DNA from 2 places in the Zobellella sp. An-6 genome. Region 1 is predicted to be linked to the other one. Evidence: predicted binding sites of a transcription regulator. Region 1 holds the regulator's gene; the other holds the start of a gene.
The links. The regulator sigma-54, encoded in region 1, starts transcription at its own class of promoters, with help from an activator protein. The targets are predictions, from matches to a motif close to TGGCACNGTTTTNGCTT.
Positions count from the first base shown of each region.

Region 1 (11,534 bases):
GGACTCGCCCTTCAGCGAAACCCGGGCCAGCCTGAGCGGGCAGCTGCGCTGGCTGGCGCAGCCCTGGCGCCCGGAGCGGGACAGCCTGAACGGCAGCCTTCAGGCCGAGACCGGGGCCGGGGTGCTCACCGAACTGAGCGACAGGGGGGCCGGATTGCTGTCGGTGCTGAGTATGGAGTCGGTACTGCGCCGGCTGCGCCTGGATTTTCGTGACGTCTTCGAACAGGGGTTCTATTTCGATCGCATCAATGCCAGCGCCGAGCTGCGGGACGGGGTGCTGTACAACGACGATTTCGTGCTGAACGGGGCGGCCGGAGACCTGCGGGGCCAGGGGCGGGTCAGCCTGGTGGCGGAAGAGCTGGACTACCGGTTCGACTTTACCCCGCACCTGACCGGCAATTTGCCGGTGCTGGCGGCTTTCGCGGTCACCCCGGTCACCGGCCTCTATGTGCTGGCCCTGTCCAAGGTGCTGGGCCCTGTGGTAGATGTATTCACTCGTATCCGTTATCGGGTTAGCGGCTCCCTGACCCAGCCGCAGATCACCGAACTGGGGCGGGAGCAGGAACGGATGAGGCTGTCCCGCAATGAAGAATAAGGAGCAAGCCATGGAACTGGTGGCGATACAACTGAATGCCGGGCCCGAATGGGCGGCCAACCGGGCCAGGCTGGAGCAGCTGTTGCAGCAGTTGCCGCCGGCCCGGCCTCTGCTGGTGCAACTGCCGGAAAACGCCGCTGTGTTTGGCGGCAGGGAAGCGGCCCAGCGGTTGGCCGAGCCCTTGGGTCAGGGGCCGGTACAGGCGACCTTCGCCCGCTGGGCCAGGGAACTGGGGATCTGGCTGCTGGTGGGCTCCATGCCGACCCTGATCGAGGGCAGCGACAAGCTCCATTCCACCAGCCTGGTCTATAACGATAAAGGAGAGCGGGTGGCCCACTACCACAAGGTACACCTGTTCGACGTGGAGGTGGCCGATGGCCATGGCCGTTACCAGGAGTCGGCCACCTATGCCCCCGGCGACGAGTTGTGCGTGATCGACAGCCCCTTCGGCCGCCTGGGGCTTTCCATCTGTTATGATGTGCGCTTTCCCGAGTTGTACCGGGCAATGCGGGAACGGGGTGCCGAGATCCTGATGGTGCCCGCCGCCTTTACCCGGATCACCGGCCAGGCCCACTGGCTGCCTCTGCTGCAGGCCAGGGCCATCGAGAACCAGTGCTATGTGCTGGCCGCGGCCCAATACGGGGAGCATGGCGGTGGTCGGCAGACCTGGGGGCATTCCCTGATCCTGGATCCCTGGGGGGACATCCAGGCCTGCCTGCCGAAGGGGGAGGGACTGATCGTTGCTCCCCTGGATCCGGAACGACTGGCCAGCATCCGTCGGCAGATGCCGGTGGCCCAACACGCCCGCCTGAGCGCGGTTTGGAGAGACAAAGCATGAGTATTGAACAGATCAACCGCAGCCTGCTGGCCCCCAACGACCTGGACATGGCCCTGCTGGATGCCCAACTGGCTCGCCTGTGCCGGCACCAGATCGATTTCGCCGATCTCTACTTCCAGAACAGCGTGCACGAGTCCTGGGTGCTGGAAGACGGCATCGTCAAGGACGGCAGTTACAACATCGAGCAGGGCGTGGGGGTCAGGGCCGTCAGCGGCGAAAAGACCGGCTTCGCCTACTCCGATGAACTCACCGCCGCCGCCCTGGATCAGGCGGTGAGCGCCGCCCGCGGCATCGCCGAGCATGGCGGCGACGGCCGCTTCCAGATTGGCCGGGAGCAGCCGGTGACCGCCCGCTACCTGGGACTCAATCCCCTCGACAGCCTGGGGCGGGAGCAGAAGATCGCCCTGCTGCAGCAGATGGACGCCTTCGCCCGCAGCCTGGATCCGGCGGTGACCCAGGTGATCGCCTCGATCTCCGGGGTGTACGAGGAAATCCTGGTGCTGGCCACCGACGGTACCCTGGCTACGGACCTGCGTCCCCTGGTGCGGCTCAACTGCTCGGTGCTGGCGGAGCGCAACGGCCGGCGGGAACGGGGCGGCAGCGGCGGCGGCGGCCGGGTCGGCTACGACTATTTCCTGGAGGAAGTGGACGGTCAGCCCCGGGCCCTGGGCTATGTGAAGGAGGCGGTGCGCCAGGCCCTGGTCAACCTGGAGGCGGTGGACGCCCCCGCCGGCACCATGCCGGTAGTGCTGGGCGCCGGCTGGCCAGGGGTGCTGCTGCACGAGGCGGTGGGCCACGGCCTGGAAGGCGATTTCAACCGCAAGGGCTCCTCCGCCTATTCCGGCCGCATCGGTGAGCGGGTGGCCTCGCCCCTGTGCACCATAGTGGACGACGGCACCCTGGCCAACCGGCGGGGATCGCTCTCCATCGACGACGAGGGCACAGCCAGTGGCTACAACGTGCTGATCGAGAACGGTATCCTCAAGGGCTACATGCAGGACAAGCTCAATGCCCGGCTGATGCAGATGGCGCCGACCGGTAACGGCCGGCGCGAGTCCTATGCCCACCTGCCGATGCCGCGCATGACCAACACCTACATGCTGCCGGGGCAGACGCCGCCGGAAGAGATCATCCGCAGCGTGAAGAAAGGCATCTATGCGCCCAATTTCGGCGGTGGCCAGGTGGACATCACCTCCGGCCGTTTCGTGTTCTCGGCCTCCGAGGCCTATCTGATCGAGGATGGCAAGCTGACCGCGCCGATCAAGGGTGCGACCCTGATCGGCAACGGTCCCGAGGCCATGAGCCAGGTGTCCATGGTGGGTAACGATCTGGCCCTGGATACCGGGGTTGGGGTGTGCGGCAAGGATGGCCAGAGCGTGCCGGTGGGGGTGGGGCAACCGACCCTCAAGCTGGATCGCATGACCGTCGGGGGCACCCAATAATTGGGGTGGTCAATTATCAACCATTAGTGGAAAGGCTTTTTTTGTGTGAATGGGGCAGGGACCTGGGTCTAATCATTGTTGCCGCTGATGCGGTAATATCTGGAGGCAATAAAGATGAAAACCTTGCTATCGATAGCCTTCGCCTCTGTTCTTGGGTTGATGTTGATGCCGGTGCAGGCCGGTACCGTGCTGGACATGCGGCAACCCGTGGTGCAGGAAATGGCGCAAGGCGACGGCGTGGATAACCGCGAATGCGCCATTCAGAAAAAAATGGGTAAAAAACCGGCGGACATGTGCTTCTGAGCCGTTGAATGCTTTACCTCATAAGTCATAACGGGAGCCACGGCTCCCGTTATGTTGTTCACTGCACTATGTGCTGCTTCAGGTATTGGAACAGCTCACGGAACGCCTTGGGAGGCAGGTTGGCGGCCAGCTCCTTGCGACCCTGGCGGGCCAGCTGCCGCAGCTTCTGTCGATCCAGCTCCCGGTATTCCGCCAGCAGGGCGTCCACCCCCTTGTCTCCTTCCCTGATCAGCCGATCCCGCCATAGCTCCAGCTTGTGGAAATGGGCGTTGGCCAGGGCGCTCTTGTGATCGAAGGCGGCCAGGGCTTCCTGGATGGCGGACACGTCCCGGCTGCGCATCAGCTTGCCGATAAACTGCAGGTGCCGGCGCAGGGCCTCCCGCTTGTTGCCGAGGCGGTGCGCCAGGGCGATGGCGTCCTGCAGCTCTTCGTCCAGCGGCACCTTGGCCAGCTCGCTGGGCTTGAGTTTGACCAGGGACTCCCCCAGTTGTTGCAGGGCGTGGCTTTCCCGCTTCATTTCGCTCTTACTGACCCACTCGATGTCGTCATCGTGGTCGGGCTGCTCGTCGTGGTGGCGCATGGCGTTTCCGTCTCAACAAAGATTTACATATATAGTACCAGCTTCTCCCAAGGGGCGCAGGGGTCTGTTATGCTAACTCCAAACAGAGCCAGCGATTTGATTATGACCCCGGAAGAGATTCAAACCGAACAGCGCCAGCTCGAACTGGCGGTAGAGCAAGCCCTGGAAGCGGCCAAGCGACTGGGGGCCGAGGCGGCGGAAGTGTCCATCAGCAAGCAGACCGGCCTGTCGGTCAATACCCGCAACGGCGAACTGGAAAACATCGAGTTCAACAAGGACGGCGCCTTGGGGATAGCTGTCTATCGGGAGGGACGCAAGGGGTCGGCCTCCACCTCCGATCTGCGCCCCGACGCCATCGCCCGCACCGTGGCGGCGGCACTGGACATTTCCCGCTACACCACAGTGGATCCCTTCGCCGGCATCGCCGAGGCCGCAGAACTGGCCTGGGACGCACCGGAGCTGGCGCTGTGCTTTCCCCAGTCCCTGGAGCCGGCGGATGGCATCGAGCTGGCGCTGCGCTGCGAGCGACATGCCCTGGGACGGGACAGCCGCATCAAGCAGTCCGATGGGGCCAGCTTTTCCAGCAACCTGGGCATCAAGGTGTATGGCAACAGCCACGGTTTCATCAAGGGCTATACCGGCAGCCGCTTCGGCCTGAGCTGTGTGCTGATCGGCGAGCAGGACGGTGACATGCAGCGGGAGTACGGTTACACCTCGGCACGCAGCTTCGAGGATCTCTGGACCCCGGAGCGGGTGGCGGACGAGGCGATCAGCCGCACCCTGGGACGCCTGGGCGGGCGCAAGATCGGCACCACCCGGGCGCCGGTGCTATTCCATCCGGATGTGGCTTCGGGCCTGTTCGGACATCTGGTAATGGGGATCAGCGGCGGCAACCTCTACCGCAAGTCTTCCTTTCTGCTCGATGCCCTCGGCAACCGCATTTTCCCGGACTGGCTCGACATTCATGAGCAGCCGCATCTGGACAAAGGCCTGGCCAGCGCCCCCTTCGACAACGAAGGGGTGCGTACTCACGACCGTCATATCATCGAAGGGGGCGAGCTCAGGAGCTACCTGCTGACCAGCTACTCGGCACGCAAGCTGGGATTGCCGCTCACCGGCCACGCCGGTGGTATCCACAACTGGCGGGTGTCGAGCAGCGGCCAGAGTCTGGAGCAACTGCTGAAGCTGATGGGCTCCGGCCTGCTGGTGACCGAGATGATGGGCCAGGGGGTCAACATCGTCACCGGCGACTATTCCCGTGGCGCCGCCGGCTTCTGGGTGGAAAACGGCGAAATCGCCTACCCGGTGGAGGAGATCACCATCGCCGGTAACCTGAAGGAGATGTTCGCCGGCATCCAGGCCATCGGCACCGACGTGGAAACCCGCTCCAGCCTGCAGACCGGCTCCGTACTGATCGAGCAGATGAAGATCGCAGGGCAATAAAGAAAGCCGGAAGCGTGAAGCTGGAAGCGATAAGAAAGGGCCGCCTATGCGGCCCTTTGTCGTCCATGGCCGAGGTGGCAGTCTTAAGGCTTCCGGCTTCCGGCTTCCGGCTTCCGGCTTCAGTTCAGCAGGATCAGTGTCGACAGTCCCAGAAAGGACAGCAGGCCGACGATATCGGTGATGGTGGTCAGGGCCATGGAGCCGGCCAGAGCCGGATCTATGTTGAGCTTGCGCATCGCCAGCGGGATCATGGCGCCGGCCATGCCCGCCACCGACAGGTTGATGAACATGGCCGCCGCTATCACCAGGCCGATCTGCCAGCTGCCTTTCCACAGGCTGACCACCAGGGCGATCATCAGCGCCCACAGCATACCGTTGATCAGGCCCACCATGGCCTCCTTGGCCAGCAGCCAGCGGGCATTGCTGTCGCCGATATGGCCCACCGCCATGCCGCGGATCACCAGCGCCAGGGTCTGGTTGCCGGCGATGCCGCCCATCGACGGCACTATGGTCATCAGTATCGCCAGGGTGGCCAACTGGGCCAGGGTCTCTTCGAACATATTGGACACGCTGGCGGCGGCCAGGGCCGTGCAGAGGTTGACGGTGAGCCAGACGGAGCGGCGGCGGGCGCTGGTCAGCACCGGCGCGAAGGTATCTTCGTCGTCGGCCATCTTGGCCATGCCCATCATGGAGTGTTCCCCTTCCTCCCGGATGATGTCCACCACGTCGTCGATGGTGATCCGGCCCAACAGGCGGCGTTCCTCGTCCACCACCGGCGCCGACAGCCAGTCATGGCGTTCGAACAGGTTGGCCACCTCGGTGTCGGACATGGTCAGCGGAATGGCTTCCACCGAGGTATCCATTACTTCCGCCACCGTGGCGGTGGGCGCCTGCACCACCAGGCTGGCCAGGGACATGTCCCCCAGCAGGCGGTTGTGCTGATCTACCACATAGAGGGTATCGGTGCCTTCGGGCAGCTCGCTGTGGCGGCGCAGGTAGCGCAGCACCACGTCTATGGTCACGTCAGGCCGCAGGGTGATGAACTCGGTGTTCATCAGGGAGCCGGCGGTGTCTTCCGGATAGGACAGGGCCTGTTCGGCCCGCTGCCTGTCCTGCTCGTCCATCCGGTCCAGTACCTGGTTGAACAGCTGTTCGGGCAGATCCCGCAGCACATAGGCCAGATCGTCCGACTCCATGTCCTCCAGGGCGATGGCCAGCTTGTCCGGATCCATCAGCCGGATGATGCCTTCACGTACCTCTTCCGACAGCTCCTCCAGGATCTCGCCGTAGTCGTCGGGATCGACCAGCTGCCACAACACCTTGCGGCTGGGCGAGGGGGAGGATTCGAGTAGCCAGGCCACATCACCCGGGCGCATCTGCTGCAACATGCGCCTCACATGCACGAACATGCCGCTGTTCAGGGCCTGAGTGATGCTATCCAGCTGATCTGGCGTCCTGGGTTGGTCTAGTGGCTCGGTCATCCGGGCTCCGGGTCGAGGGACGGAGAGAGTGTCTTATTCTGATTCGTTGAAACGGTCGGCCACCAGCCGGGCCACGGCCTCCATCGCCGCCTCCGCGTCCGGTCCTTCGGCCACCACCCGGATGGCGTGGCCCTGGGCGGTTTCCAGCATCAGGAGTCCCATCACGCTGCTGGCCGGGGCCTGCTTGTCCTGGTTACAGACGGTGACGATAGCATCGAATTGTTGCGTTAATTGGACCAGCTGGATGGCGGCCCGGGCATGCAGTCCCAGTTTGTTAACGATTTCCAGATCCCGTTCAATTCTCGGCATTGCGTTTTTCCAGTGTTCTGTGACGAAGTTGCACATTCTTCCCCATCTGCCTGAATACCCGGGCGAGTTGCTCGGCGATAAATACCGATCTGTGCTGGCCGCCGGTACAGCCGATGGCCACGGTGACATAGCTGCGATTGTTGCGCTCCAGATGCGGCATCCAGGTGGTCAGCAAGTTTTCTATCTGCCACAGGTATTTCATCACCTCGGGCTGCCCGGCCAGATAGTTGGCCACCGGCTCGTCGAGCCCGGTGAAGGGGCGCAGCTCCGCAATCCAGTGGGGATTGGGCAGGAAGCGGGCATCGAACACGAAGTCGGCGTCCTTGGACACCCCATACTTGTAGCCGAACGACTCGAACACCCAGTTCAGTTCCCGCTCCTTCTTGCCGAGGATGCGTTCGCGGATGATCTCGCTCAGATCATGGATGCTGAGGCTGGAGGTATCGATGCGCAGATCCGCCGCGGAAGACAGGGGGGCCAGCAGGTGAGTCTCTTCCCGGATCGCCTCGTCCAGGGTCAGGCTGTGGCGGGACAGGGGATGCAGCCGGCGGGTATCGCCAAAGCGACGGATCAGGGCGGCGTTGTCGGCATCGATAAAGATGCTGGACAGGCTGACTCCTTCCATGGCGCTGACTTCGGCCAGGCAGGCTTCCAGCTTGTCGGGGCTGTCGGGCAGGTTGCGCACGTCGATGCTGACCGCCACTTCGCCCGGCTTGTGCCGGCGCATCTGTACCAGCTCCGGCAATAGCTCGACGGGGAGGTTATCGACGCAGTAATAGCCCAAATCCTCGAGTACTCGCAGGGCCACGGTTTTACCCGAACCGGAACGACCACTGACGATCACCAGCTGCATGGCGCTATCCTCAGGCGGAGATCATGATCTGATAGAGTTCGTCATCGCTGCCGGCCTGGCGCAGCTGTTTGCACACCTGCTTGTTGCTGAGCTTTTCGGCAATCAATGACAGCGTCTTGAGGTGCTGTTTGCACTCCTGCTCGGGAACAAGCAGGGCAAAAACCAGGCCGACCGGCTGGTTGTCGATGGCATCGAACTCCACCGGCTCGGCAAAGGTGAGTAGTACGGCGGTCGCCTTGTTGTCATCGCTGATACGGCCATGGGGAATGGCGATACCATTGCCGATGCCGGTGCTGCCCATTTTTTCCCGGGCCAGCAGGCAATCGAACAGCTGCTGGCTGCTGATGTTCAGGTGTTGGGCGGCCAGCTCACTGATGATTTCCAGAGCTCGTTTCTTGCTTGTGCAGGGAACCGCACTGCGAGTGCAGTCCCTGCTCAGTATGTCGGCGACTTCCATGGTTATTTTTGCTTGAGTTTCTCTTTGTGTTTGATGATCTGGCGATCCAGCTTGTCGATCAAGCCGTCGATGGCCGCGTACATGTCTTCGTGCTGGGAGTTGGCGAAGACTTCGCCGCCACTGACGTTCAGCTTGGCTTCGGCGATCTGTTGCAGTTTTTCCACGTTGAGGATGACGTGCGCATTGGTAATGTGGTCGAAGTGACGCTCCAGCTTGGAAAATTTGCTGTTCACATAGTCACGCAGTGAGTCCGTGATTTCCACATGGTGTCCAGTCAGGTTTATTTGCATAACGTCTTCCTTCTTGGTCTGCCTTTAAACCAGGCGTTTACGCTGATTGGAAGGGGGGATGGCCAGTGACTCCCGGTACTTGGCGATGGTTCGCCTGGCCACCTGTATCCCCTGTTCGGCCAGCAACTGGGCGATCTTGCTGTCGCTCAGCGGCTTGGCCGGGTTTTCCGCCCCGACCAGTTTCTTGATCAGGGCGCGAATCGCCGTCGAGGAGCATTCGCCACCGTCGTCGGTTCCCACATGGCTGGAGAAGAAGTACTTCAACTCGAACACCCCCCGAGGGGTGTGCAGGAACTTCTGGGTGGTTACCCGCGAGATGGTGGACTCGTGCATTTCCACCGCCTCGGCCACATGGTTCAGCACCATGGGCTTCATCGCTTCCTCGCCATACTCAAAGAATGCCTGTTGTTGCTCGACAATACAATTGGCAACCTTGAGCAGGGTCTCATTTCGGCTTTCCAGGCTCTTGAGGAACCATTTGGCATCCTGCAGATGGTTGCGGATAAACTGGCCATCCTCGTTGTTGCGCGGTTGCCGGGCCATGGCGGCATAGGTCTGGTTCAGCTTCACTTTCGGCATGGCCTCCGGGTTCAGCTCCGCCACCCAGGCGCCGTTGCGTTTGGTCACTACCACGTCGGGGATCACGTATTCGGAGCTGCTCTGGATGACGGTATGACCGGGTCTGGGTTCGAGCTGCTGGATCAGCGCCAGCACTTCCTTGAGCTCTTCCTCCTTCAGCTTGGCCTTGCGCTGTAGGGTGCGGTAGTCACGGTTGCCGAGCAGATCCATGTGCTGGTTGATCACCTCCCGGGCTTGCTGCAGCCAGGGAGTATCGGGGGGGAACTGCTCAAGCTGGATGCGCAGGCATTCCTGTACACTGCGGGCCGCCACCCCTATGGGGTCGAAGTGCTGGATGCGCTTGAGCACCGCCTCCACCTCGTCCGCCTCGATGTCCAGTTCGTCGCCGGTCACCGCTTCGAGGATGTCGGGCACGTCTATGGTGAGGTAGCCGGCCTCGTCGATGGCATCGATGATGGCCAGGGCGATGGCCTGATCGGTGTCGCTGAAGGGGGTGAGACGCATCTGCCACAGCAGGTAATCCTGCAGGGTTTCGGTGGTCTCACCCTGGTAGACGGTGTCCTCGGCGCCTTCGGGCAGGCCGCCGCCGGCGCCGGAAGAAGCGGTATAGAGCTCTTCCCAGTTGGTGTCCATGGGCAGCTCGTCGGACAGCTGGCTCTGCTCCATGGCGGTATCGGCGGCCATCTGCTCTTCGTGGCGGGGCTCGGCCACGTCGATGGTTTCCGGCTCTTCCTGCTCCAGTAACGGGTTGCTCTCCAGGGCTTGCTGGATCTCCTGCTGCAGCTCCAGGCTGGAGAGTTGCAGCAGACGGATCGCCTGTTGCAACTGGGGTGTCATGGTCAGCTGCTGGCCCAAACGTAACTGAAGAGTTGGCTTCATCTTTTAAAAAAGTCCTTCTATATCGACCGCACTGTCATGATACGGAGCCTGCTCAGAGGCTGAATTGTTCACCAAGATAGACTTTCTTGACCTGCTCGTCGGCGAGGATCTCGGCCGGGGTGCCGGCGGCGATGCGATGACCATGGCTGACGATATAAGCCCGTTCACACACATCCAGGGTTTCCCGCACATTGTGATCGGTAATCAACACGCCGAGGCCGCGATCGCGCAGGTGCAGAATAATCTTCTTGATGTCGATGACCGAAATCGGGTCCACCCCGGCGAAGGGCTCATCCAGCAGGATGAAGCGAGGATCGGCCGCCAGGGCCCGCGCGATTTCCACTCGACGCCGTTCACCACCGGACAGGCTCATCCCCAGGCTGTCGCGGATATGAGTAATATTAAACTCTTCCAGTAATAGCTCCATTTTCTCGTCGCGGCCAATGGCGTCCAGATCCTTGCGGGTTTCCAGCACCGCCATCAGGTTGTCGGCCACGCTCAGACGGCGGAAGATGGAGGCTTCCTGGGGCAGATAGCCGATACCGGCCCGCGCCCGCAGGTGCATGGGATTGAGGCTGATGTCCTGGTCATCGATGGTGATACTGCCCGCATCTCGCTGCACCAGGCCCACTATCATGTAGAAGGAGGTGGTCTTGCCGGCGCCATTGGGGCCGAGCAGGCCGACGATCTGGCCGGTGTTGACGGTCAGGCTGACGTCGGCCACTACCTGGCGTCCCTTGTAGCTTTTCTGCAGGCCGCGTGCTTTGAGTGTCGCCATGCTCAATCCTGGTCCTGTTCCTGGTTGTCGAGGTTCTGCAGTTGCTCGGGCAGGAAGATGGTGGTGACCCGGTCCTGGCCGCCCTGGCTTTCCGCCTCCATCTGCTCCCTATCGATGTGGTAGCGGATGCGATAGCCGGTGACGATGTTGTCGTTCTGCTGCAGTTTGGCATCCTGCAGCAGGGTAATGGTGCGGGCGCGCATGTCGTAGTGGATCTCCCGCGCTTCGGCCTGAACCGGCCGGCCGTTGTCCAGGATCTGGTTATAGGTGGCCGGGGAACCGTGGGCGGTCATGGACTGCAGACCCTGCTCGGTGCGGATCACCACCAGCCGGTCGGCACGTACGTCTATGGTGCCCTGCTTGACCACCACCTGATCGCTGAAGGTCACCTTGTTGTCGGCCAGTTCCACCAGCTGGCGTCCGGCGTCGATGGTGACCGGCTGGCGGAAGTCCGATTCCCTGGCCTCGGCCAGGCCCAGGCCCAGGGCCAGCAGGCCGCCCACGCTAAGGATTGAAGTAAGTTGCCCGGGTTTCATGCAGTAGTTCCACCGTCTGTTGATCAAGGGTGCCCAGCAGGCCCTGGCCCTGGGCCTGGTAGTGCGGGCTGCTCAACTGCACGTCCCGGTTGGAGCGCAGCTGGTTGTTGATAAAATCCAGTTCCAGGTATTCGGTGGTCAGGGTTTCCACCAGGGCGTCCGGAAGCAGGC
Region 1 is NZ_CP199259.1:3,724,413-3,735,946, reverse strand. Features, by position in the region: gene ACT7DK_RS17505 (YhdP family protein) at 1-595, shown strand, start outside; gene ACT7DK_RS17500 (carbon-nitrogen hydrolase family protein) at 606-1,433, shown strand; gene tldD (metalloprotease TldD) at 1,430-2,875, shown strand; gene ACT7DK_RS17490 (hypothetical protein) at 2,990-3,178, shown strand; gene yjgA (ribosome biogenesis factor YjgA) at 3,237-3,758, opposite strand; gene pmbA (metalloprotease PmbA) at 3,861-5,201, shown strand; gene mgtE (magnesium transporter) at 5,321-6,682, opposite strand; gene ACT7DK_RS17470 (HPr family phosphocarrier protein) at 6,716-6,991, opposite strand; gene rapZ (RNase adapter RapZ) at 6,978-7,844, opposite strand; gene ptsN (PTS IIA-like nitrogen regulatory protein PtsN) at 7,855-8,301, opposite strand; gene hpf (ribosome hibernation promoting factor) at 8,304-8,591, opposite strand; gene ACT7DK_RS17450 (RNA polymerase factor sigma-54) at 8,616-10,049, opposite strand; gene lptB (LPS export ABC transporter ATP-binding protein) at 10,102-10,827, opposite strand; gene lptA (lipopolysaccharide transport periplasmic protein LptA) at 10,830-11,363, opposite strand; gene lptC (LPS export ABC transporter periplasmic protein LptC) at 11,332-11,534, opposite strand, start outside.

Region 2 (11,534 bases), 2.6 Mb from region 1:
TCCCGACAGGTTGACCAGGGTCGGGCTATCGGCACTGCCCAGGGTCACACTGTCCACTTTGGCGAAGGCGAGGGCGTTAAGCTCCTCGCGTTGACTGCCGACCAGCCCACTGATCTTTATCCGATAACGGCCGGTCGCGGCCGGCTGGCCTTTGTTGTCCAGCCCGTCCCAGGTAAAGGGCACATTGCCCTTCTGGGCGCCGTCCAGGGTAATGTCCCGGATCAGCTGACCTTTTTCATCTTCGATACGGATCCGCACGTTTTGGGCCCCCTCCCCGACGACCGCAATGCCATCGACGGGCTCGGTGTTGTCCCAATAGGCCAGATCGCTGGGGACCAGCACCTTCTGTCCCACCAGGCTGGAGGCCTGCAGCGCCTGGTTGGAGGTCATCACTTCATTTAAACCCGCCAGTTGCTGGGTCATATTATTGATGCCATCGGCGGTGGAGAAGGACGTCATCTGGGAGATCATCTGGGAGTTGTCGGCCGGCTTGAAGGGATCCTGATATGCCAACTGCTGGGTCAGGAGGGCAAAAAAATCCTCCTGCTCCAGCTTGGCCCGGCTGTTGTCGGCGGCCTTCTCGGCAGCACTTTGCTCTCCCGGCCATTTGAGACCGTCAAGATAGTCGTTACTGACCTGCATGGCCCGTTACCCCTTACCCAGACGCAGGGTCTGCTGCAGCATCTGCTTGGCGGCGTCCGCCACCTGCACATTGGTCTGGTAGTTGCGCGACGCACTCAGCATGTCGGTCATCTCTTCCACCACGTTCACGTTGGGCTTGTAGATAAAGCCTTCCGCGTCCGCCATCGGGTGATCGGGCCGGAACTCTTTCTGCAGTGGCTTGTCGGTTTCAACGATCCCCAAAACCTTGACGCCGACGCTTTCCTGACGGTCCGCCAGCGCCTGATCCAGATCGGCGGCAAACACCGGCTTGCGGGCCCGGTAGGTCTCGTTGATGCTGGAACTGACGCTGTCGGCATTGGCCAGGTTACTGGCGGTGGTGTTCAGCCGCACCGACTGGGCGCTCAGGGCGCTCCCGGATATATCAAACACCTTGAACAGGCTCACATTGATTCTCCTTTTATCGCTTTCAGCAGGCCGCTGATCTTACTGTTGAGGAACTCCAGGGAGGCCTGATACTGCAAGGCGTTTTCCATATAGCCGTTGCGTTCGGCCTGCACGTCCACGGTATTGCCGTCCCCGGTATCCGGCTGGGTCGGCACGCGAAACTGCACCGTACCCGGAGGGGCCAGTTCAACGGCAAAATGTTGCAGGTGGGTGCGGTTCAGCGAAAAATTCTGGCTGCTCTGGGCCTGGCTGAGCGCCGCCTGAAAATCCATGTCCTTGGCTTTATAGCCGGGCGTGTCCGCATTGGCCAGGTTGCCGGCCAATAGCTCGGCGCGTTGGGAACGCGCTACCAGGGCGTGTTGGTGAACGCCGAACGCCTTGTCGAAAGATATCGCCACTCAGCCCCTCCGGCTGCGTCATGATTTGCCTGATGGAAAAAAGCAAGCAAACCATGTGCCAGAGTTATTTGAGACGATAAATAATCCCCGGGCTGCAGCGGATCATCTCGAACTTGTCGGACAGCCCGGTCAGGGACTCGGAGGCGCCCAACAGCAGATAGCCCCCCGGGTTAAGGGCGCCGGCGAACTGGTTGAGGATCTTGGACTTGTTCTCGGGAGAGAAGTAAATCAGCACGTTACGGCAAAAAATAAGGTCGAACTTGCCCAGTGCCCCATAACCGTCGAGCAGGTTGAAGGAGCGGAAATTGACCATGTTGCGCACCCTGGGCTGCAACTGCATCTTGCCGTCGGCCAGGGGGGTGAAGAACTGGCCGCGCCGTTCGAGCGACAGGCCGCGCGCCAGGGACAGGCTGTCGTACACCCCCGCCTTGCACAGCTCCAGCATGTTGCTGGAGATGTCGGTGGCAAGAATTTGCAGCCCCGGCAAGGAACCCGGCCGCCGGGCCTGGTATTCCAGCGCCGTCATGGCGATGGAATAGGGCTCCTGCCCGGAAGAGCAGGCGGCCGACCAGATTTTCAGGCTCTTGCCCGGCTTGGCCAGTTCGGGAAACAGGCGCTCGGCCAGCAGAGCAAAGGGATAGACATCACGGAACCACAGGGTTTCATTGGTGGTCATGGCATCGATCACCGCCGTTTTCAGCTCCCGCTCCCGCACCGACATGGCCCGGGTAAGGAGTTCTCCGAGCGATTCTATCTGGAAGCGGGTCAACAGCGGCGATAACCGGCTTTTCACCAGGTATTGCTTGCTGTCACCCAGGACGATGCCGGTATTGGCTTCGAGAAACTGACAGAATGTCCGGTATTGCTCGTCGGTGAAAGTTTTCATCCGCAGAATTCACGCCTCGTCACAGAGCACTCTTAACGGCAGAAGCCAACTCATCGGGATGGAACTTGGCGATAAAGTTGTTCGCCCCCACTTTTTCCACCAGGGCTTTATTGAACACCCCGCTCAGGGAGGTGTGCAGTATCACGTGCAGATCCTTGAGCTTGGGATCGTTGCGGATCTCGGCGGTCAGGGTATAGCCGTCCATCTCCGGCATTTCGACGTCGGAAATCACCATCGCCAACTGTTCGGTGATGGCGCCCTTGGCGGCCATTTCCCGGAGCTTGTTCAGGGCCAGCTTGCCGTTTTCGGTGACGATGCATTCCAGCCCCAGGGTTTCCATGGCCCGCTGGATCTGGCGACGGGCAACCGAGGAATCATCGGCGATCAATATGGGCTTGTGATGGCCGGCATCCAGATGGGAGATCTGCTCGACGATATCGGCGTTCACCTTGGTGTTGGCCGGTGATATTTCATCCAGAATTTTTTCCACGTCGAGGATTTCCACCAGCTCGCCGTCGATCTCGGTCACCGCCGTCATATAGTTGAAGCGGCCCGCGCCCTTGGGCGGCGGCAGTATGGATTCCCAGTTGACGTTGATGATGCGCTCGACGGAATTCACCAGGAAGCCCTGCACCGAACGGTTGTATTCGGAGATGATGGCGAAACAGTTTTCGGTTTGCTCGGTGGGCCGGCTGCCCATCGCCTTGCTGAGATCGATAATGGAAATGGTCTGGCCACGGATATTGGCCACGCCCTTGATCACCGGGTGGCGCTGGGGCAGGGCCGTCAGGGCCGGGCACTGCAATACTTCCTTGACCTTGAACACATTGATGCCAAATCTTTGACGCCCATTCAGCTTGAACAGGAGCAACTCCAGCCGGTTCTGACCGACCAGCTGTGTCCTTTGGTTTACCGAATCGAGTATTCCTGCCATTCCCACTCTCCATTTTTATCAATGGCATATTTTATGCTTGCATCTGTGCCGTGTTAGCTTAACACCCCCCTGGGGGAAGCGCCACCTGTGGCCAGCTTACGTTCTTTATCGGCGACGAGGTAGTGATGCTTAAGATAATTTTTCCGCTCTTAGAAGCCTGGTCACACTTGGCAGCGCTGGCCAAGGGCAAGGCCCTGCCCGGGATCGGGCTTGCCTTTCTGGCCCTGGCCCTGCCGCCGGTCCAGGCCCAGGGCAGCCTGCACGACGGTGTCCGCCTCTATGCCGAGGACTATGTACGGGATCTGGTGCCCTTACAAGAAGGTGACAGGATCGAGGTGAACGCGGCCAGCATCGACACCCGCCTGCCCCTGACCGAGTGCCTGGGCAAACTGACCGCCGACATCCGCGGTGCCGGTGAAATACGGCGCAATACCCATGTTTATCTGCAATGTCACGAGCAACCCGGGTGGGAATTGTTCGTGCCGGTTCGGGTGAGGATCCTCAAGCCGGTGGTGATTGCCGCCGAGCCCATCGCCCGGAACACCCTGTTGCAGGCACAGCACCTCAGCCTGGATTACCAGGATGAAGTGTTGTTGCGTGGCGATGTGTTCAATAATCCCAACGAGCTTATCGGTACCCGTAGCAAGCGGGATCTGCGTCCCGGCCAGCCGGTGCTCGGCAGTCAGTTGTGCGTCGTCTGCAAGGGAGACAAGGTCACCATTCTGGCCCAGTCGGGCGGCCTGATGATCCGAACCGAAGGACTGGCGCAGGAGGACGGCTCCTTCAACGACAGCATACGGATACGCAACATCAATTCCGGCCGCGAGATCCAGGCGCAGGTCACGGCCTCGGGCCAGGTTCAGGTCAGGTTGTAATTTCTGCTAAAGTTATGGCTGCTGTGGCCGATACCCAGGCTAAGCAGCAGCGATATCAGGATTTCAGTATTATGGCTATCGATAAAATATCCCCCGGCCTCGCCGGCAATGCCCAGCCGGTGGGTGGCAACAAGTTCAAGGCCTCGGGGTCCGGCGGTGAAAAGCAGCCGCAAGGCGCCCCCCCGGTCGGCCAGGACTCGGTCAGCCTGACCCCGGAAGCCCAGCGTCTCAGCAAGATGCAGCAATCCCTGGCCACGACGCCGCTCCCGGACAACAGCGCCCGGCTGGAAGCATTGAAAAAGGCCATCAACGACGGCAGCTACCAGGTCGATAGCGAACGCCTGGCCGCCAACATTTCCCGCTTCGAACAGGATATAGAGACCCTCTATCGATGACCCTTGATGCGCTGCTGAATCATCAAAAGTCACAGCTCGAGCTCCTGCTGGAAATCACCGGCCAGGAGCTTGAGCTGATCGTCAAACGCAAGGCCCTGGAGCTGCCCCCGCTGACCGAGCGCAAGGAAGCGTTGCTGCTCGAGATCCAGGCCATCGACGGCCAGTTGGCCAGCCACCCCGACCGGGACCAGCTCGGCCACCGGCACGCCGGAGCAGTGACCGAGCTCCGGGAGCTGCTCCATCGTTGCCAGGAAAAAAACCAGGTGGCCGAGCAACTGCTGGAGCAGTCCCTCGCCGGCATCCGGCAGCTGACCAACATATTGAGCCGGCTGCACGAACGCCAGAGCATGACCTACGACCAGAAAGGCCATACCAAGGGCATCAACAAGGGTGCCGGCTTCAAGGTCTGAACCGCGGAGAGGGGCCGCTCAGCCCCGCTCCCGGACTATCTCACCACCGCTCACTGCCCCCGCCGCAGGCGCTGATAAAACGCCAGATCCAGCTCCAGCTCGGTGACATAGACGTCGCCGTCGGGGTAGCTGTTCACCACCCTGGCCCCCCGCACTATGCCCCGGCTGCTGCTGCTGACGGTGCCATCCTGCAGCACATGACCGTTCAGCTGGCTGGAGCTGGAGGTCATCACCCCGCTCAACTGCTCGGTCAGCTCCCGGTAGGCATCGAGCTTGGAGGCCCGCATGGCATAGAGCAGCTTCTGTTGGTAGTCGGCGGGTTGTTGCAGGCTGATGGGGGCATAGCCCACCGCGTAGACATGGTTCTTCCTGGCCGGCACGTCCTGGTTGCCATGGCCACCCTGGGACCCGCTGCACGCGGTCAGGGTCAGCAGCAGCACGGCGCAGAGTTTACTTCGCATAACGACTCCTTTGTTCCGGCGTGATCACCACCGCGGGTCCCCGGGCCTCCTGCATGGAAGCCACCAGATATTCGGGAATGAACTGCTGAGCGCCGGCTATCAGGCTGTTGTCCCCCATGGACAGGAGCCGGGCGTTGACCAGGCGTCCCCCCATGGTCTCGCTGATGGTGCCCTGAAGCAGGTAACGGGCACCGATACGGGAACTCAACTGGCGATAATCACGGCTGGTGCTGACATCCCCCTGGGGGGTAATGCGGATAAAAGGCAGGGTCTTGAAATCAACCACCCGCAAGCCGTACTGGTTTAGCTGGAACATCATGCTCTCCGCCACCAGCCGGCCGAATTCGTCCTGGGAGCGATAGTCTTCCTGACTGACGAAACCACTCACCGCTATGCCGGACTGGGCATCCAGGCCATGGGCACTGGCCACCAGGCGGTAGGCCAGGGCCGACAGGTGCTGTTGCAGTTGAGTCTGGCCACCGACCAGCGAGGGGCCGGCGGCGGGCAGGTAGGCGCTGCGATTGCCGGCACTCATGCGCATGGGCACCCCGTCCTGGCTGTGCCGGGGCGAACGGGCCGGTGCCGGTACCGGTCCCAGCGGCTTTTGGCTGATATGGTGGGAAGCATGCTCATGGGGCAGTACATGAGTCTGACCGTCGAACCGCGGCTGCTCTCTCCCCGAACAAGCCGACAGTCCCAACGCGGTCAGCAGCAACAGTGCTCTTGTCATTAACGGGTTCCCCAAACATCTCGCTGGACAGTTCATCGGCCCAGTGGATGAAAACTTTAATCATGGTCAAGATGGCATCAGGCAGGATTTTTGCATAATCCTTGCCAATTGTTGCCGGTGAGGCATGTTTTTTAACGGCTGTCCGCCCATTCATACAGGAACACACAGTGCTGCGACACCTCATCTTGCCCCTGTTATTCTTGCATCCGCTCACCGGCCTGGCCGACTGGTATCAGGCCGAGGGCTCGGCCCCGCTCAGCCTGGGCGAGGACAGCGCCCGCCAGCAGGCCCTGGAGCAGGCCCTGGCCGATACCCTGCTGCAGGCCGGCGCCTCCCTCACTACGGTACAATCGGTGAACAACGGCATGTTTTCCGGCCAGCGGCTGGATATTGCCGCCCAGGGCGAACTGATGGACTACCTGATCCTGAACGAACGCCGCGCCCAGGGTCGGCTGTGGCTGACCGTCAGGGCCGATATCTGGCCCAACCAGGACGTGCAACCCCAGTGCGTCGGCCGTTACCGTCCGGGCCTCACCCTGAGCACCCTGCCCTTGTCGCATCCCGAGCAGGGGCAGATAGGCCGGATCTACGAGCTGGGCGACGCGGTCACCCAACGCCTGGCCCAACGCCTCGGCAGCAGCGTCAATCTTATGACGCAGTTGCCCCATCAACTGACCACGGACCCCCGGCTGCCACGCAGCCCCGGCCTGCGCCAGGGCGGCGACATCCTGGCCCGACAGCAGCAATCCCGGTTGTTGCTGAGCGGCGTCATCGAAGACATCAGCATGAACGACGGCAACTGGGTGGATTGGCGCTTCAGGGAGCAGCCCCGCCAGTTTCAACTGTCGGTCACCCTGGAAGACGGCCTCACCGGCGAAACCCTGCTGCAACAGCGCTACCAGGCTCAGTCGCCCTGGACTTTCAAGAAACACGCCAAGGTCGATGTGTACGAACAGGGTTTCTGGCAGTCCGCCTACGGCCAGGCGGTAGACCAGTTGCTCGCCCGCGTCGCCCGGGATCTGGTACAGGCCCAGTCGTGCATGAAGGCGGTGGGCAACATATTGCAGCAGTCGGAAGAAGGCATACTGATGGATCTCGGCCGCCAGGCCGGTATCCAGGTGGGGGATCGCTTCACCCTGGTTCATCGCCGTCAGCTGCAGCCCGGCTACTACAGCGAAACCTCGGCCCAGGCCCAGTTCGTGGTGAGCCAGAGCCATCCGGACTACAGCCTGTTGATCCCGGCGGACGGCGCGGCGCGACAGGTACGGGTGGGACCGGGTGATATCCTGACCCAACGCTGAACCGGGTGCCGATTTTCTGCGCATTCGCGCTGGCGCCCGGTTCTCATCCCGGACAGAGTTATATATACTCGCCGCACGCTCTCATAGCTCAACAGGATAGAGCACCCGCCTCCTAAGCGGGCGATCCAGGTTCGAGTCCTGGTGGGGGCGCCATGTCGCGTTTTTATTCATCCCTTTCTTGCACCGGCTTGCCGCAAGCGGCAGAGTAATGACCTCATTACTCAGGAGCCATTTATGTCCAAAGCTGTTCTGATCACCGGCTGCTCGTCCGGCATCGGCCATTGCGCCGCCCACTACCTTCATCAACAGGGGTTCAGGGTCGTCGCCTCCGCCCGCAAGGCGGAGGATGTGGCACGCCTGAAGGAAGAAGGGCTGGCGGCCGTGTTGCTGGATCTGGCCGACGAAGGCAGCATCGATGCCGGCCTGGAGCAGGCCCTGGCACTCACCGGCGGTACCCTGTACGGCCTGTTCAACAATGGCGCCTATGGCCAGCCCGGCGCACTCGAGGATCTGCCCACCGAGGCCCTGCGGCAACAGTTCAACACCAACCTGTTCGGCACCCATCATCTCACCCGGCGGGTATTGCCGCTGATGCTGGCCGCCGACGAGGGGCGCATCATCCAGAACAGTTCGGTGCTGGGACTGGTGGCCATGCAGTTCCGGGGCGCCTACAACGCCACCAAGTTCGCCCTGGAAGGCTACACCGACACCCTGCGCCTGGAGCTTGCGGGCACAGGGGTGCATGTCAGCCTGCTGGAACCCGGCCCCATCGAGACCCGCTTCCGTGCCAACGCCCGGGACGCCTTCCTGCGCCATGTCGATCCGGAGCAGAGCCGGCACCGGCAAGGCTACCGGCAAACGCTTGCCAGGCTGGAAAAACCCGGACCCAGCTCCCGCTACAGCCTGCCGGCGGAGGCCTGCCTGCCGCCGCTGCTGCACGCCCTGACCAGCGCCAGACCCAAGACCCGCTATCCGGTAACCCGGGCCACCCTGATGATGAGTTGGCTACGCCGCCTGTTGAGCGACCGGGCGCTGGATCGGATGATGCTGAAGGCGGGTGGCTGACGCAGCTGCCTTACGCCCGCTGTTTAGTTGTCGTCTTCTCCGCGAAGGCGGAGAACCATGACAGTTTGCACTGGACTCCCGCCTGCGCGGGAGTGACGGCATAAAACGCGGGAGTGACACCAGCTCCGTCATGCCCGCGAAGGCGGGCATCCAGGGCAGAGTGCACCAGCCCGGACCACGGCGCCGGGTCTGCAGACACGCATGGACTCCCGCCTGCGCGGGAGTGACCACAGAGTAATGCCATTAGCCGAAATGACTGCCGTTTTCGTAATAGTTACGCCCTTCCAGCCGGGTGAAGACCACGCCGATGTCCAGCTCTTCCCCTACCTTGGCCCGCAGGGCCTCGGTGATGGCGGCGGCCACCCGGTCCTGCACCTCGATGGGACGCTCAAACCAGAACACCTCGACGAAAGGATAGCCGTTGATCACATGCCCCTGCTGCACGAACTCGGCGGGGATGAATTCCAGGGTAAAATGCTCCTTGGGGCTGCCCGCCAGCGGTGCCAGCGTATCCACCAGAGACTTGCTGACTTGTTTTACCGTTTCCCGGGACAGGCCGCGAAAACGCAAATGAGGCATAACCATTTCCTTTTCTAGAATGAAGAACCACCACGGCATCATAATCAAAGCCGACAGACAAAACAGCGGGGACCCATGAAAATTTTCTGGCAGTTACTGTTATGGCTCTGGTGCGGCCAGAGCCTGGCCGCACCGGCCCTCTGGTCGGCCAGCAAGGAGGGGCAGCGGCTGTGGCTGTTCGGCTCCATCCATATCGCCGACGAGCGACTGGCCGAGTTGCCGCCGGCACTGCTGCAAGCGCTGGACGACACCGAACTGCTGCTGCTGGAAGTGGATCCCGGCGAGCTCACCCCCGCCGCGCTGGCCCCCTTTCTGCGCATGCCGACCGGAGACGACTGGACGGAACGACTGGGTCCCGGCCTGTCCGCCGAGCTCGACGCCGCCGTCGAACTGGCCGGCTTGCCCCAGCTAAGGCCGCTCCCGCCCTGGTTTGCCGCCCTGCAGCTGACCCAGGCCAGGGCCATGGCCCTGGGCTTTGCCGGCGAGCAGGGGGTGGACATGCAGATGCTGGCCCGTGCCCGGGCCCGGCAGATCCCGGTCGCCGGCCTGGAGTCGCCCAGCACCGTCTTCGGCCTGCTGGCCTCGCTGCCCGAGCGGCGGCTCGAAGCCGACTTCGTCCGCCATACCCTGGACGAACTGAAGGACATGCAACGCCACCTGGATCGGCTGCTCGACACCTGGCTCAGCGGGGACGAAGCGGCCCTGCGGGCACTCCTGCAAGAAGAGGCGGGCGCCGGGCTCAGGGCCTTCATCGAGCAGGAACTGTTGCTGTCCCGCAACCGGCTGTGGCTGGAGCGGCTCGCCCGCCTGAATCCACCCAAGGCGCTGCTGGTGGTGGGCGCCCTGCACCTCTACGGTGAACACGGCCTGCTCAGCCTGTTGGAGCAGGCCGGCTATACCCTCAATAAAATCGAGGATAAGACGCTTTATTGATCAGGATCAGCATGGCTCCCTGCCGGCCCGCTAAGATGACCTCATAGCGCCGAGACAAGGAGATGACTGATGGAATTCTGGCTTGATTTGATGTTTGGCAGCGATGTCGGCTTGATGTCCATGCTCGTCATTATCGCCACCACGCTGCTGATCAGCTTCTACGCCGGCTACTTTATCTACAAGGTAAAGAAGGCCTCCCCCCAGGAATAGTAACGGTTTAACAACGGTGGGCCCCGACCTCCTCCTCCCCCGGGGTCTGCCGTTTCCCCTTTTGCTCAACTTGCTTATACTGCGGCTATCCCTGTTGTTAAGGAGCCGCTGCCATGCCTGCTTCCGAATGGTCTTCCTTTCTCGGTGAGCTGGAGGGGTTGACCCCGCTCCGGCAGGACACCCGAGTCTCCGTTACCCGCCCCGGCCAGGATGCCGACAGTCTGCGGGCCCGGCGTGCCGCCGCCGAAACGGCGCAGATCGCCGCCAGCCCTTATCTGTCGCTGGAAAGCGTTACCCTGCTCAAACCCGACGACCTCGTGGTCTACAAGAAGGACGGAGTGCAGGAGGGCGTATTCAGGAAACTGCGGCTGGGCAAGTATCCCTGCGAGGCCCGTCTCGACCTGCATAACCATACGGTGGAGCAGGCCCGCCGCGCCCTGCTCGACTTTATTCGCGACTGCCTGCGTCTGGAGCTTCGCTCCGTGGTGGTGGTGCACGGCAAGGGGGAACGCAGCCAGCCCCAGGCCCTGCTGAAAAGCTACGTTTCCGGCTGGCTACCACAATTGCCGGAGGTGCTGGCCTGCCACAGCACCCTGCGCGCCCACGGCGGCAGCGGCGGCCTTTATGTGCTGCTGCGCAAGAGCGAGCGGGCCAAGCAGGAAACCCGCGAGCGTCATCAAAGCCGGCTCGGCTGAATCTTCACAAGGAAAACCGTCATGTCCTACACCAAGCTGGTGGAGCACTTCGAACAACTTCATCATCTGCAACACCTGGGCGCCATTTGCGGCTGGGATCAGGCCACCATGATGCCGGTAGGCGGCAACGAAGCCAGGGCCGAAGCCCTGGGCACCCTGGCGGTGCTCTGCCACCGCCAGCTGCAGGACGAGCGCCTGTCCGACTGGCTCGCCGCCGCCGAGGAGGCAGCACTGACGCCGGAGCAGAATATCAGCCTGGGAGAAATGCGGCGGGCCTGGCGCGACGCCAACATGCTGCCGGCCGATCTGGTCCGCGCGCGTTCCCTCGCCGGCTCCCGCTGCGAGCATGCCTGGCGCAGCCTGCGCCCGGCCAACGACTGGGCCGGCTTTTTGCCCCTGTTCGAGGAGGTACTCAACCTGTCTCGCCAGGCCGCCGCCGCCCGGGCCGAGGCGCTGGGCCTGTCCCGCTACGACAGCCTGCTGGAGCAGTATGAGCCCGGCATGCGCAGCCGACAGCTCGACAGCCTGTTCGGCGACCTCAGTGGCTGGTTGCCGGCCCTGATCCGGCAGGTACAGGACAAACAGCGCCATGAG
Region 2 is NZ_CP199259.1:1,147,104-1,158,637, reverse strand. Features, by position in the region: gene ACT7DK_RS05320 (flagellar hook assembly protein FlgD) at 1-642, opposite strand, end outside; gene flgC (flagellar basal body rod protein FlgC) at 649-1,068, opposite strand; gene flgB (flagellar basal body rod protein FlgB) at 1,065-1,466, opposite strand; gene ACT7DK_RS05305 (CheR family methyltransferase) at 1,531-2,352, opposite strand; gene ACT7DK_RS05300 (chemotaxis protein CheV) at 2,372-3,286, opposite strand; gene flgA (flagellar basal body P-ring formation chaperone FlgA) at 3,412-4,161, shown strand; gene flgM (flagellar biosynthesis anti-sigma factor FlgM) at 4,233-4,556, shown strand; gene ACT7DK_RS05285 (flagella synthesis protein FlgN) at 4,553-4,966, shown strand; gene ACT7DK_RS05280 (LPP20 family lipoprotein) at 5,017-5,427, opposite strand; gene ACT7DK_RS05275 (FlgO family outer membrane protein) at 5,417-6,157, opposite strand; gene ACT7DK_RS05270 (flagellar assembly protein T N-terminal domain-containing protein) at 6,325-7,458, shown strand; tRNA gene ACT7DK_RS05265 (tRNA-Arg) at 7,536-7,611, shown strand; gene ACT7DK_RS05260 (SDR family oxidoreductase) at 7,693-8,523, shown strand; gene ACT7DK_RS05255 (DUF1904 family protein) at 8,767-9,102, opposite strand; gene ACT7DK_RS05250 (TraB/GumN family protein) at 9,178-10,035, shown strand; gene ACT7DK_RS05245 (DUF3149 domain-containing protein) at 10,105-10,245, shown strand; gene smrA (DNA endonuclease SmrA) at 10,359-10,940, shown strand; gene ACT7DK_RS05235 (carboxypeptidase M32) at 10,962-11,534, shown strand, end outside.
Region 2: a site for sigma-54 is predicted at 6,248-6,264, ahead of ACT7DK_RS05275 (FlgO family outer membrane protein). Genes of this name have one in related genera too.